Regions from separate parts of the Streptomyces sp. W16 genome, predicted to be linked through region 3. Evidence: riboswitches for the same ligand, from Rfam matches in the RefSeq annotation. Region 3 holds a riboswitch; each other region holds the start of a gene.
The links. A riboswitch is a leader RNA that binds a small molecule or an ion and turns the genes downstream of it on or off. The one in region 3 is predicted to bind S-adenosylmethionine.

Region 1 (4,425 bases), on a different contig from region 3:
TACGCGTGGGTGAGATTCGGTCGTACCACTAGAGTGAAGGCCGCCCCAGCAACGGTCCCCGAGGGAGAGAACCAGCCGTGATCACCGCGATCGTCCTCATCAAGACCAGCGTGGACCGGATTCCGGAGATCGCCGAGTCGATCGCCGCGCTCGAATCCGTGAGCGAGGTCTTCTCCGTCACCGGTACATATGACTTGATCGCGATGGTGCGGGTACGGCAGCACGAGGACCTGGCCGAGGTGATCCCCGGGCGGATCAGCAAGATCCCCGGGGTGGAGGGGACGGACACACACGTGGCGTTCCGGACGTACTCCCAGCACGACCTTGAGGCGGCCTTCGCGATCGGGCTGGACTCGTGATCGTCGCCTAATCGTCTGCGGGGCACAGAGCGTCTGCGGGTACTGGTTCGTTGTGGCTGGTCGCGCCCCGCAGCGGAGCCGCAAATTGTCGCAGCCCCGCGCCCTGAGGGCGATCAGTTCACCGCCGAGACACAGTTCCAGCTCCCCGTGCGCGTCCGCCGTGAGCGGGCCGAAGGTGACCTGCCAGCCCTTCTCGATCCGGTCGAGCCTCGCCGGTGCCTGAGCATCGGCCGTGTACCAGGCCCTGTCGCCCTGCTCGTTGGAGACCACGATCACGTCGCCGGTGGAGCGCCAGCGCGTCACGTCCGCCCAGTGACGGACCCGCGCAGCCGGCCCGAGGACGCGCCCCTCCTCGTACAGGTCCCCACCCCTGGATGGTCACACGGCCGGCACGCAACGGCCGTCCTCCGTACGGTAGTTCCACTTCGCACCGTCGGTCACGAGCTCCCGTACCGCGGTCACGAAGCGCTCGACGTGCTCGTCCGGGGTGCCCGCGCCGAAGCTGACGCGGATCGCGTTGAGGGACTTCTCGCCCGGGGCCGCCTCGGGGGCGCCGCACTCGCCCTGGGTCTGGGGGTCGCTGCCCAGGAGGGTGCGGACCAGGGGGTGGGCGCAGAAGAGGCCGTCGCGGACGCCGATGCCGTACTCGGCGGACAGCGCGGCGGCGAAGTGCGAGCTGTTCCAGCCGTCGACGACGAAGGAGATCACGCCCACGCGCGGGGCGTCGTCACCGAACAACGACAGGACGCGCACCTCCGGGACCTCGGCAAGGCCCGCCCGCACCTTCTCGATCAGGTGCTGCTCGCGCGCGACCAGCGTGTCGAAGCCCGCCTCGGTGAGCGCCTTGCAGGCCGACGCGATGGAGTAGGCACCGATGACGTTCGGGGAGCCCGCCTCGTGCCGGGCGGCGCTGTCGTGCCACTCGACGTCCACTCCCCCGTCCTCGCGCCGGGTGACCTTGCGGCTGGCGCCGCCGCCCGCGAGGTAGGGGTCGGCCGCCTGCAGCCAGTCGGCGCGGCCGGCGAGGACACCGGAGCCGAAGGGGGCGTAGAGCTTGTGGCCGGAGAAGGCGATCCAGTCGACGTCGAGGTCCTGGACGGACACCGGGTGGTGCGGGGCGAGTTGGGCGGCGTCCAGGACGATCCGGGCGCCGTGGGCGTGCGCGGCGGCGGCCAGTTCACGGACCGGCCACAGTTCGCCGGTGACGTTCGAGGCGCCGGTGACGCAGACCAGGGCCGGGCCCTGCGGGTCCCTGGCGGCGAGGGCCTGCTCCAGGGTCTCGACGGCCTGGGCCGGGGTGCGCGGGGCGTTGAGGTAGGTGACCCGGGCGTCCTTCCAGGGCAGCAGGGACGCGTGGTGCTCGGTCTCGAAGACGAAGACCTGGCAGTCGGCGGGCAGGGCGGCGGCGAGGAGGTTGAGGGAGTCCGTGGTCGAGCGGGTGAAGATCAGCTGGTCGTCGGCGCGGCAGTCGAGGAACTCGGAGACGGTCTTCCGCGCGTTCTCGAAGAGGTCCGTGGACAGCTGGGAGAGGTAGCCGGCGCCGCGGTGGACACTGCCGTAGTACGGGGCGTAGGCCGCCACGTCGTCCCAGACGCGCTGCAGGGCCGGGGCGCTGGCCGCGTAGTCGAGCGCCGCGTAGGTGACCTCGCCGCCCGTGACGAGCGGCACGGTGACATCCCGGCCGAGAACGGGCAGCTGGGCACAAATGGCCTGAGCGGCGACAGCGGTGGAGACAGACATGGCGAACTCCCGTGAGAGGCAAGGCGGATCCGCCGTACGAGCACGCAGGGCTCAAGCACGGAGGAGGGTGAAAAGGGGGTATGCGGAGGCGGGGCTCGACGCCCTATCGCATTCGCTTGCTCACAGAGGGCTCCCTCGATGACCAGGACCCCTGGTGTCTTTCGAGGGGCCCGCGCTTGCCGCAGACCTCGCTGCCTACGGCCTGGTCTTCACCCGGGGCACCCCGCCACGGACGGAGGGTTGCCGGACAGTCGGCCGGGGCCTCATGACTGTCACTCATGACCTGGTCGGAAAATTTACGTGAGGTGATCGTCGTCCCGCAACCCGTGTCCGGATCGCGGGACGACGACCGCCGTGCCGCTACGCGTTGGTGGCAGCCGCCCAGCGCTCCAGAGTCCGCTTGGCGGCGCCCGAGTCGATCGACTCCGCGGCCTTCTCCATCCCGGCCCTGATCCGGTCCGCCAACGGCCCGTCCCCCCGCTCCAGCGCCACCAGGGCAGCCGCCGAGTTCAGGAGTACGGCGTCCCGCACCGGGCCCGTCTCACCGTCCAGGAGACGGCGGGCGACACCCGCGTTGTACTCGGGGTCGGCGCCGCGCAGGGCCTCGACGGGGACCAGTTCGAGACCGACGTCCCGGGGGTCGAAGGTCTCCTCGGTGACCTTGCCGTCGCGGACGATCCACACCCGGGAGGTGGCCGTGGTCGTCAGCTCGTCGAGGCCGTCGTCACCGCGGAACACCAGCGCGGACGAGCCGCGTTCGGCCAGCACGCCCGCGATGAGCCCGGCCATACGGGTGTCGAAGCAGCCGACCGCCGACGAGGTGACCTTGGCCGGATTGGTGAGCGGGCCGAGGAGGTTGAACGCGGTCGGAATCCCCAGCGCCCCCCGGACCGCGCCGACGAAGCGCATCGAGGGGTGGAACTTGGCCGCGAAGCAGAAGGTGATCCCGGCCTCCGCCGCCACCCGCGCCACCTGCTCGGTCGGCAGGTTCAGATTGATGCCGAGCTTCTCCAGCACGTCGGAGGAACCGCTCGCCGAGGACGCGGCACGGTTGCCGTGCTTGACGACCTTCGCGCCGGTACCGGCGATCACGATCGCGGACATCGTCGAGATGTTGACCGTCTTGGCCCGGTCGCCGCCCGTACCGACGATGTCGACGGCGGGCCCCGGGATGTCCAGCGGCTTCGCGTGGGCGTACATCGTCTCGACGAGACCGGTGATCTCCTCGACCGTCTCACCCTTGGCCCGCAGCGCCACCAGGAAGCCCGCGATCTGCGCGTCCGCGGCCTCACCGCTCATGATGCGGTCCATCGCCCACGCCGTGTCGGCGGTGCTCAGGTCCTGTCCGGCGAGCAGGGAGCTGAGGAGATCGGGCCAGGAACGGCCCGCCGCGGTGGTGCCTCCAGCGGGGGTCACAGCGCTCATACGGCCGCTCCTGGGTGTCGTAGAAGAAGTGGTTCAAGAATGTGCCCCCACCCTATCCAGCGCGGGACACGGCGAAGGGCCCCGTCCGGTGTTCGGACGGGGCCCTTCGACTGTGGCGTGGCGACGCCTCAGCGATCAGTGGTGGCCGTGGCCGCTCGTGATCTCCTTGTACTCCTCGACGGTGGGCTTGGCGATCTGGGACTCCTCGCCGTAGTACGCCTCGCTCAGCTTGGCGCGCAGCTTCTCGGAGCCCTTGACCTTGCGCTCGACACCGTTCTCGTCGACCGTCGCGCCGATCGCGGCCGGCACGTACTGCTCGTGCGCGGTGAGCGTGTGCAGCGCGTCCTGGCTGAGCGGCTCGTGGATCTCGACGAACTCACCGTGCGGCAGGCGCTTGATGATGCCCGACTCGCGGCCGTGCAGCACCTTGTCCTTGTCGCGGCGCTGGAGGCCGAGGCAGACCCGCTTGGTGGCGATGAAGACCAGCACCGGCACCACGAAGAAGCCGACGCGCACGGCCCAGGTGATTGTGTTGATCGACAGGTGGAAGTGCGTGGCCCAGATGTCGTTGCCGCCACCGACCAGCAGCACGAAGTACCACGAGATCCACGCGGCACCGAAGGCCGTACGGGTCGGGACGTTGCGCGGGCGGTCCAGGATGTGGTGCTCGCTCTTGTCGCCGGTGACCCAGGACTCGATGAACGGGTAGACCGCGATCGCGACCAGGACCAGCGGGAAGATGATCAACGGGATGAACACGCCCAGGACGAGCGTGTGACCCCAGAAGTTGATCTCCCAGCCCGGCATGAAGCGGATCAGGCCCTCGGAGAAGCCCATGTACCAGTCGGGCTGGGCGCCCGTGGACACCATGTCCGGACGGTAAGGACCCATGGCCCAGATC
Region 2 (4,425 bases), on a different contig from region 3:
TCGTCCGGCAGCATCTGGAAGTAGTCCACCGGCGCCCAGGGCGTGTGCGAGAAGTGCCCGATCCGCAGGTCGGGACGGAGTTCGCGGAGCATCCCCGGCACCAGACACAGGTGGTAGTCCTGCACCAGCACCGCGGCCCCCTCGGCCGCCTCCTGGGCCAGCGCCTCGGCGAACGCCCGGTTGTACGTCTCGTACGACGCCCACTGGCGCCGGAACTCCGCGTCGAAGACCGGCTCCAGCGGGGTCTGGTACAGCATGTGGTGGACGAACCACAGCACGGAGTTGGCGATGCCGTTGTACGCGTCGGCGTGCACGTCGGCCGGAATGGCGAGCATCCGCACGCCGTCCTCGCCGACACCCCGCCGTACCGCCTCCCGGTCGCCGTCGGACAGCGCCGAGCAGACCCACAGCGCCCCCGCGTCCGGCCCGATCGCCGACAGCCCGGACACCAGCCCACCGCCACCGCGCCGGGTGCGCAGCGAACCGTCGTCGCCCACCTCGTAGGAGACCGGGCCGCGATTGGACGCGACGAGCACCTGAGCTGCACCGGACGCGGACGAGGGGGACGACGTAGAAGCCATACGGCACAACCTAGCCCGGCCCGGAAACACTCAAACGTACGGACGGGTCACAACGGACCGGAGGGGTCCGTATACGGACCGCCCGCCCCGCGCCGGCTACGCCACCTTGCGCGACTGGTACTCGGTGATGTCCGCCATCGGCGGCCGTTCCTCCGTGTCCACGGAGTACGTGCGCGGCTCGAAACCGTCCGGACCCCGCTCGAACTGCGTGAGGGACGGCCGGATGAGATGCCCGCGGGCCAGCCTCAGCTGTGCCGTGCGGTAGATCTGCGCGGCCATCCGCCCCAGCGCCTGCCCGTCCTGGTGCCGGTGCTTGCGCACACCCACGTCGACCTGCGCGAGGGCGTCCAGACCCACCAGGTGCAGCGCGTCGACGAGCATGCCCAGCTCGACGCCGTACCCGACGGGGAACGGGAGTTGCTCCAGCAGTGAGCGGCGGGCCGCGTACTCGCCGCCCAACGGCTGTACGAATCCGGCCAGTTGCGGCCAGTGCATGTTCAGCAGCGGGCGGGCCATCATCTCGGTGACCCGGCCGCCCTGGCCGGCCGCGCCGCCCAGCGGGCGGTCGTACATCGCCTTGACGAGGTCGACGCCGGGGTCGGTGAGCAGCGGGCCCACGATCCCGGTGACGAAGTCGGAGGAGAACTCCTTCAGGTCCGCGTCGATGAAGCACACGATGTCGCCGCTGGTGACCAGCAGCGAACGCCACAGCACCTCGCCCTTGCCGGGCACGGCGGGGATGCGGGGCAGGATGTCGTCGCGGTGCACGACCCGGGCGCCCGCCGCGGCGGCCACCTCGGAGGTGCGGTCGGTGGACCCGGAGTCGACGACGACGATCTCGTCGACGAGCGGGACCTGTTGCATGAGGTCGTGACGGATGATCGCGACGATGTCACCGACCGTCGCTTCCTCGTTGAGCGCGGGCAGCACGACGGAGACCGACTGGCCCGTGCGGTGCTTCGCGGCCAGGATCTTGTGGAGCGGCCGATCGGTCAGGGACCAGGAGCGGGTGCTCAGCCAGTGCTCGACTTCCTTCAGCACGTTGCGCGGCTCCTCTGCGTTCTCTCGGCGAGGGCTGGTCACAGACAGTGAGTGTGTGATCCATCTCGCGGTTCGGACGGCTCACTCAACTGTCCTGGCCTTCGGTTACAGTCTTGAACAACGCTGATGACCATCGCATGTCGGGGGCCGTCGGCGAGACAATTGCATACACAACTGAACACCGCTCATCCAGAGGGGCAGAGGGATACGGCCCGTTGAAGCCCCGGCAACCCTCCAGCCGGTCTTGTCGCATGTACATCTACATGTGCCGAGGCTCCCGGCTCGGGAAGGTGCCAAATCCGTCTCACGGCGAAACGCGTCGTGAGGAAGATGAGGAAAGGGCCTCGCCTCCATGGCTGCGCAGACTGTTGCAAGCACCACGAACCCCGTAGACGCCGTTGATCTCGGCCCCGCCACCGCGCTCTCCTGCCGCGAGTGCGGCCACCGCGTCCCGCTCGGCCCGGTCTTCGCCTGCGAGGAGTGTTTCGGCCCGCTGGAGATCGCCTACGACTTCTCGGCCTACGACACCGAAGAGCTCCGCAAGCAGATCGAAGCGGGCCCCGCGAACATCTGGCGTTACGCGCCCCTCCTGCCCGTCCCCGCCGACGTGGCCGACAAGCCGAACATCAACCCCGGCTGGACCAAGCTCGTCCAGGCCGACAACCTCGCCCGCGAACTGGGCGTCGACGCCGGCAAGCTGTTCGTCAAGGACGACTCCGGCAACCCGACGCACTCCTTCAAGGACCGCGTCGTGGCCCAAGCCATCGAGGCCGCCCGCGCCTTCGACTTCACCACCCTCTCCTGCTCCTCCACCGGCAACCTCGCGGGCGCGGTCGGTGCCGCCGCCGCCCGGGCCGGCTTCCGCTCCTGCGTGTTCATCCCGCACGACCTGGAAGAGGGCAAGGTCGTCATGGCCGCGATCTACGGCGGCGAGCTCGTCGGCATCGAGGGCAACTACGACGACGTGAACCGCTTCTGCTCCGAGCTGATCGGCGACCCGGCCGGCGAGGGCTGGGGCTTCGTCAACGTCAACCTGCGGCCGTACTACGCGGAGGGCTCCAAAACCCTGGCGTACGAGATCTGCGAGCAGCTGGGGTGGAAGCTTCCGGACCAGCTCGTGGTTCCCATCGCCTCCGGCTCGCAGCTCACGAAGATCGACAAGGGGCTGCAGGAGCTGATCAAGCTCGGGCTCGTCGAGGACAAGCCGTACAAGATCTTCGGGGCGCAGGCGGAAGGGTGCTCGCCGGTTTCCGTCGCCTACAAGGCGGGGCACGACGTCGTACGGCCGCAGAAGCCGAACACCATCGCGAAGTCCCTCGCCATCGGGAACCCGGCGGACGGTCCTTACGTGCTGGACATTGCCCGGCGGACCGGTGGGGCTGTCGAGGACGTCAACGACGAGCAGGTCGTCGACGCGATCAAGCTGCTTGCGCGGACCGAGGGGATCTTCGCGGAGACCGCGGGTGGGGTGACCGTCGGTGTGGCGAAGAAGCTGATCGAGAACGGGTTGCTGGATCCGACCCTCACGACGGTGGTCCTCAACACGGGCGACGGGCTCAAGACGCTGGATGCGGTTGCCGGTACCGGGCTCACCGCGACTATCCGGCCGAGTCTTGAGTCGTTCAGGGAAGCTGGACTCGCCTCGTAAGCGTCGTTGTTCGTCTGCGGGCCGGTGGGGGCCGGTCGCGCAGTTCCCCGCGCCCCTAAAGACAAAAGCCGTACCTGACCGGAGGTCTTGAGCATGAGCGTTTCTGTCCGCATCCCCACCATCCTGCGCACCTACACCGGCGGGCAGGCCGAGGTTCCCGCCGAGGGTGCCACCCTCGCCGAGGTCATCACGGACCTGGAGAAGAACCACACCGGGATCTCCGCCCGCGTGCTCGACGATCAGGGCAAGCTGCGCCGGTTCGTCAACGTGTACGTCAACGACGACGACGTGCGGTTCGAGCAGGGGCTGGAGACGGCGACTCCGGACGGGGCCGGCGTCTCGATCATCCCGGCCGTCGCCGGAGGCTGACCATCGAGCACAGTGCAGGCGGCTGAGCGACCGCTTAATCGGCTCGGCGCTTACCCTAGGTAATGCCGATTACCGAGCGTTCATCGAATTGCCCCCTCCGCGAGAGAAGCGGAGGGGGCAATTCTCTATGGTTGAGCGGGGTACAGTTGGGGAACGCGCTCCACTCCGCATGCCGAACGCATATGAGCACCGGCTCCGCGTGCGATGAGAAGTAGCCAAAGTGTGCAGGTATTTTGCGCCTTATATGCCCTTTATCCGGCCCGACTTGCCCTGAAGTCGGACGAATTCTCCGTAAATTCCCGACCGGTCCTGCCCGGAATTCTCGTCGGATTGACCTGTTGCAGACGGCAGTTGGACGGATACATTCGGCCGCGGTCGACGCGTTCCGGCGCACGCCCCCAATCCTGTGGGGGGTGAGGTCTGACCCGGATCCGCGAAGTGTGGATCCGTGCAAGGGCCAGTAATAGGGGAGTTAGGCATGGCTCAGGGCACCGTCAAATGGTTCAACGCGGAGAAGGGGTACGGCTTCATCGCGGTCGACGGTGGTGCGGATGTTTTCGTCCACTACAGCGCGATTCAGATGGACGGCTACCGCACCCTGGAAGAGGGTCAGCGGGTCGATTTCGAGATCTCGCAGGGTCAGAAGGGGCCGCAGGCGGACATGGTCCGGCTCGCGACCAGCTGAAGCACGCGCCGACGAACAGCAGCGACGTTCTTCGTTCCTCACCGAAGGGCTCGTACTCCTGGGGGGTCACCTCCTGGGGTACGGGCCCTTCGGCATGCCCG
Region 3 (4,425 bases):
TGGAGCTGCTTGAGCGTCAGGCCGACGCCGACGGACTTCAGTTGCTGCTGGATCAGCTCCAACGCGGGCTGGTTGGTCGCCGAGTTGGGGATCCAGTCGACGGTCAGGCTCAGCTTCCTGCCGTCCTTCGTCCGGATGCCGTCGCTGCCGGCCTTCCAACCGGCCGCGTCCAGCAGGGATTTCGCCTTGGCCGCGTCGGTCGTCAGGTCCGAGGACAGGTCGGCGTAGTCGGGTGTGGTGTGCGCCAGGACGCTGGTCGCGGGCCGGGTCCCGGTCGGGAACACGGTGTCGGCGATCTGCTTGCGGTCGATGGCGAACCCGATGGCCTGGCGTACCCGCGCGTCCTTCAGAACCGGCCGCGAGTTGTTGAAGGCCAGGCCGAACACGACTCCAGGGTTGGCCCGCCGCTGAAGGGTGACCTGACCGCCCTTGAGAGACGCCTCGTTGGCCTTGCCGACGCTGCTGATCGCGTCCACCTGCCCCGACTGGAGGCTGCCCGCCCGAACTCCCGCCTCGGGTACGACCTTGAAGACCACCTTGTCGAGATAGGCCTCGCCGCTCTTGTGCCACAGCGAGGAACCCCAGGCGTACCCGGTGCGCTTGGCCAGGGTGATCGACTGGTTCTGCACGTACTGCTTCAGCACGAAGGGCCCGGAGCCGACCACTCCCTGGCTGCACTTCTGCTGCGGGGACCGCTTCGCGCTCGCCGACGACTCGATGCCCAGCGAGTGCGTCGAAGTGGCTTGCAGGAACTGGGCGTTGGGCTGCCGGAAGGTCACCTTGACGGTGAGCGGGTCGACCACGGTGGTGTTCTTGACGCCGCTGAGATAGCCCTCGGCGAGGGTGCCCAGCGCCCCGAGTTTCGGCACCGCGTCGAAGTTGTCCTTGACCACCTGCGCGGTCAGCCTGGACCCGTCGCTGAAGGTGACACCCGATCTGAGGTGGAAGGTGAACGTCGTCGCGTCGGCGCCGATGTCCCAGCTCTTCGCCAGCCACGGCACGATCCTGCCGGTCCTGGGGTCCTGGTCGGTGAGGGAGTCCACGATCTGCCGCACCGAGTAGATGGTGTCGTTGCTGGCCACCTGCTGCGGGTCCACGCAGCCGGCGTCGGAGCCCACCGCGAAGGTCAGGGTGCCACCGGACCTGGCCTGTCCGCCGCCGCTGTCGGAGCCACTGCCCCCCGATCCGCAGGCGGTCAGCAGGAAACTGGTGGTCAGAAGGGCGGCCGTGGCTGCCCGTCGAGTGGTTCGGGGGACCGGATGTGCTGTCACGGAGAGGTGCTCCTACTCGTGTCACCGCGCGCACACGGACCTGTGCGGACCGTGGCTGGGCGCGGACGGTGCCGACCCCGGCGGGGGCGGGACTCCTGAAGCGTGGAAAACGCGCCGACCGGCGCGGGGCGCACCCGCGCATACGTCGACCCGTGGGAGAAGGGGGGGAAGAGGCCCGTGCGGGACGGGCGACCACAGATGTCGGCTTCGAAGGCCGAGAGATGTCAGCCTGGAAGGCAGGACCAGGTCAGCTGTGACACAGACAGCTGGTGAAGCGCTGCAGGTCGATGTGGCGCCGGCGCGAGAGCCGGGAGAACACGACGGCGTCGTGACAGGAGGCGCTCGGGTCGTAGCTGCTGGGCACGCCGTCCTCCATATCCGGGACCCCGGTCACGGGGTCGCGCGTTCGCAGAGCCATCAGCGTCCCTGCCGGGCTTTCGCCCTGAGCGCCCCACTGCGTCGGGGGGTCGCCGGTCGGTCGGCCAGGATTTGACGCTGACGCTCAATGCCGCTGTTGATCGTATGGAGCGGTGTCGCCGTGCGTCAATGCCGGGGCGGAGGTGGGGAGTCGGCGACACCGGCACCGCCGCCTCATTGATACCTTCCCTCACACAGTAGGCACCTGGTGTGTCGGCTGGGCTGCTTCACCGGCCTGCACGGCGGCTCAACTGTTCGGCCGTCGCGTGTTCGTCGGTGGTGGCGGGCAACCGGGTGGCCAGGGTCGTGCCGCCCAGCACGGCGGCGGCTTCGGCCTCGATACGGCGCCACACCCCGGGCAGGCCGGAGGCGGGACCCGGGTAGTCGAGCCCGGCCAGCTGTTCGCCGCGCAGGGTGATCAACTCGCCGTCGACGGCGCGGGAGACGTCCAGGAGCGTGATCTCGCCGGCGGGCCGGCCGAGCCGGTACCCCCCTCGCAGCCGCGCTGGCTGCGCACCAGACCGGATCTGCGTAACTGACCCACCACGGACTTCAGAAACCGGAACGGGATCTGCTACGAGGAGGCGATCGCCTCGCACGTGAGCGGACGGGCAGGTTCGCAGGCGAGCTCCAGCAGGGCCCGCGTGACGTAGTCCGCCTTCGCGGAGAGCGGAGAGCGGAGATACGCATGCGCACCCAATGCCCGACGCGGACCCCGGCACCAGGACTTCCACAGGTTCCCGGCACGGGAACGCCCGTCCATTCCCTCATCCATTGCGGGAACATTGCCGCAGGTGAAGGGCTATGGACACCTCTTGACATCCTTTTCGGGGCGGCTCTAGCGTCCCCAACCATGAGCGAGCCGTTGACCACCCCCGGCGAAGGTTTCCACCCCCATCTCCAGGACGCCGCAGGGCAGCCCGCAACCCCCCTGCGCACCCGTCTGCACCACATCCGAGCCGACGCCCTCGACGGCGACACGGCACAGAGCGGGGGCATGCGCAGGTTCGCCGCGGTGAGCGGAGGGACGGTCGGCTCCGAGAAACTGTGGATGGGCCAGACGCACGTCGCTCCCTCCACGGCCTCCTCCGACCACCACCACGGCGAATCCGAGACCGCGATCTACGTGGTCAGCGGACACCCCGAGTTCGTCTTCCTCGACGGCGCGGGTCCGCAGCCGGAGGAGATACGCCTGCGGACGTCCCCCGGCGATTACATCTTCGTCCCCCCGTTCGTCCCGCACCGCGAGGAGAACCCCGACCCCGCGGAAGAGGCCGTGGTCGTGATCGCCCGCAGCACCCAGGAGGCGATCGTGGTCAATCTTCCGGGGCTGTACGTGCTGGGGGCCGGGGAGGCCTGACGGGCTCCTGGTGACGAACGTGCGGCGGAGGAAGGTGAGTTGAGCGTCAGCTCAGCGTGGCTCTCCGTCCGTCGGCCTTCAGACCGCGGAGTTTCCAGAGCCCGTACAGGCCCAGCAGCGGTTTCACGATCAGCCATTCACCGGGACGGTAGTCGTCCGCGCGCACCAGCCTCTTCGCGAGATCGGGGCGCTGTCGCTGCAAGTACGCGCGGGCCTTGAGAGCGTGAGCCGGCTGGGAGACGATCTTGATGCGGTCGACGTCCTCAAGCAGCGGGATCACATTGGTGATGTTCTCCCATGTCGTCGCGCTCTCTTCTTCGAGAAGTACTGTGCCGCCGAATTCGAGCACCGACCGTGCGTAGTCGGCCATCAACCGGGCCTCGGAGGCACCACCGCTGGTCGTACCGCCGCTGAAGATCACGCGAGTGCTGTGCGCCCTGTCGGCGGTGATGGAGCGAATTCCGGCGCGGACCCGCCAACGGTTGATGAAGTTCGCCCTCGCCCGAGGGTTTCGGTATCCCAGTACGACCACGGCCTCGGTATCACCCCCGTTGTCTCCCACGAGAGTTCGAGACCAGCGCCGGTTCAGCCACTCGCCCCAGGCCAGGACCACCACCCCGGCTGCCGCCACGCCTGTCCTTTGTCGCATGCGGCGACTCTAGGTCACCCTGGTGTCCCTGCCGTTCCGCAGAGAGGCATGCACCGTGTCCGACCATCTCGACACCCAGATCCCCTACTGGGACGCCGCCGCGGCCACGAAGACTTTCACCCACCCGCTCCATCTGCCCTGGCTGGCGGGGATCAGCAGGCAAGCCGCGATTCTCGACTACGGATGCGGCTACGGCCGCACGATGGACGAACTCGAACGGCACGGTTTTCGCAATCTGACAGGCGCCGACATCTCACCGGCGATGATCGAACGAGCCCAACACCTGCACCCCGCCATGCACTTCACCACCCTGGACACACCCCCGACCATGCCCTCCCCGGACGCCGCCTTCGACGTGGTCCTGCTCTTCGCAGTGCTGACCTGCGTCCCGGACGACGAGGCCCAACGCCGACTGATCGCCGAGCTGCACCGCGTCCTCAAGCCCGGCGGAATCCTCTACGTCAGCGACCTTCTGCTGCAGGACGACGAGCGCAACCGCAGCCGCTACGACGACTACGCCACCCTCAACGGCGGCCACGGCGACGTCAGTTACGGCGTGTTCCAGACTGGCGACGGCGCCGTGTGCCGCCATCACTCCCGTGAGTGGCTCACCACGCTGCTCGCCGACTTCGAAGGCATCGGCACCCGGACCGTGACGGTGTCCACGATGAACGGCCATGAGTCGACGGGGATCCAGATCCTTGCCCACAAGGCCGCCCTGACGTGAA

Region 1: another riboswitch for S-adenosylmethionine. It lies ahead of R6V09_RS30935 (aminotransferase class V-fold PLP-dependent enzyme); the one in region 3 lies ahead of R6V09_RS40465 (putative leader peptide).
Region 2: another riboswitch for S-adenosylmethionine. It lies ahead of thrC (threonine synthase); the one in region 3 lies ahead of R6V09_RS40465 (putative leader peptide).

The regions. Positions count from the first base shown of each region.
Region 1 is NZ_JAWOAI010000277.1:1,768-6,192, forward strand. It holds gene R6V09_RS30925 (rhomboid family intramembrane serine protease) at 1-81, shown strand, start outside; gene R6V09_RS30930 (Lrp/AsnC family transcriptional regulator) at 78-359, shown strand; gene R6V09_RS30935 (aminotransferase class V-fold PLP-dependent enzyme) at 738-2,099, opposite strand; SAM riboswitch class IV at 2,267-2,383, opposite strand; gene trpD (anthranilate phosphoribosyltransferase) at 2,460-3,524, opposite strand; gene qcrB (cytochrome bc1 complex cytochrome b subunit) at 3,660-4,425, opposite strand, start outside.
Region 2 is NZ_JAWOAI010000308.1:6,139-10,563, reverse strand. It holds gene R6V09_RS32800 (alpha,alpha-trehalose-phosphate synthase (UDP-forming)) at 1-581, opposite strand, end outside; gene R6V09_RS32795 (glucosyl-3-phosphoglycerate synthase) at 678-1,622, opposite strand; SAM riboswitch class I at 1,805-1,959, shown strand; gene thrC (threonine synthase) at 1,975-3,270, shown strand; gene R6V09_RS32785 (MoaD/ThiS family protein) at 3,364-3,639, shown strand; gene R6V09_RS32780 (cold-shock protein) at 4,118-4,324, shown strand.
Region 3 is NZ_JAWOAI010000465.1:2,105-6,529, reverse strand. It holds gene R6V09_RS40470 (ABC transporter substrate-binding protein) at 1-1,271, opposite strand, end outside; gene R6V09_RS40465 (putative leader peptide) at 1,519-1,635, opposite strand; SAM riboswitch class IV at 1,669-1,781, opposite strand; partial or broken gene R6V09_RS40460 (RrF2 family transcriptional regulator) at 1,916-2,388, opposite strand; gene R6V09_RS40455 (cupin domain-containing protein) at 2,542-3,048, shown strand; gene R6V09_RS40450 (YdcF family protein) at 3,095-3,697, opposite strand; gene R6V09_RS40445 (class I SAM-dependent methyltransferase) at 3,753-4,424, shown strand.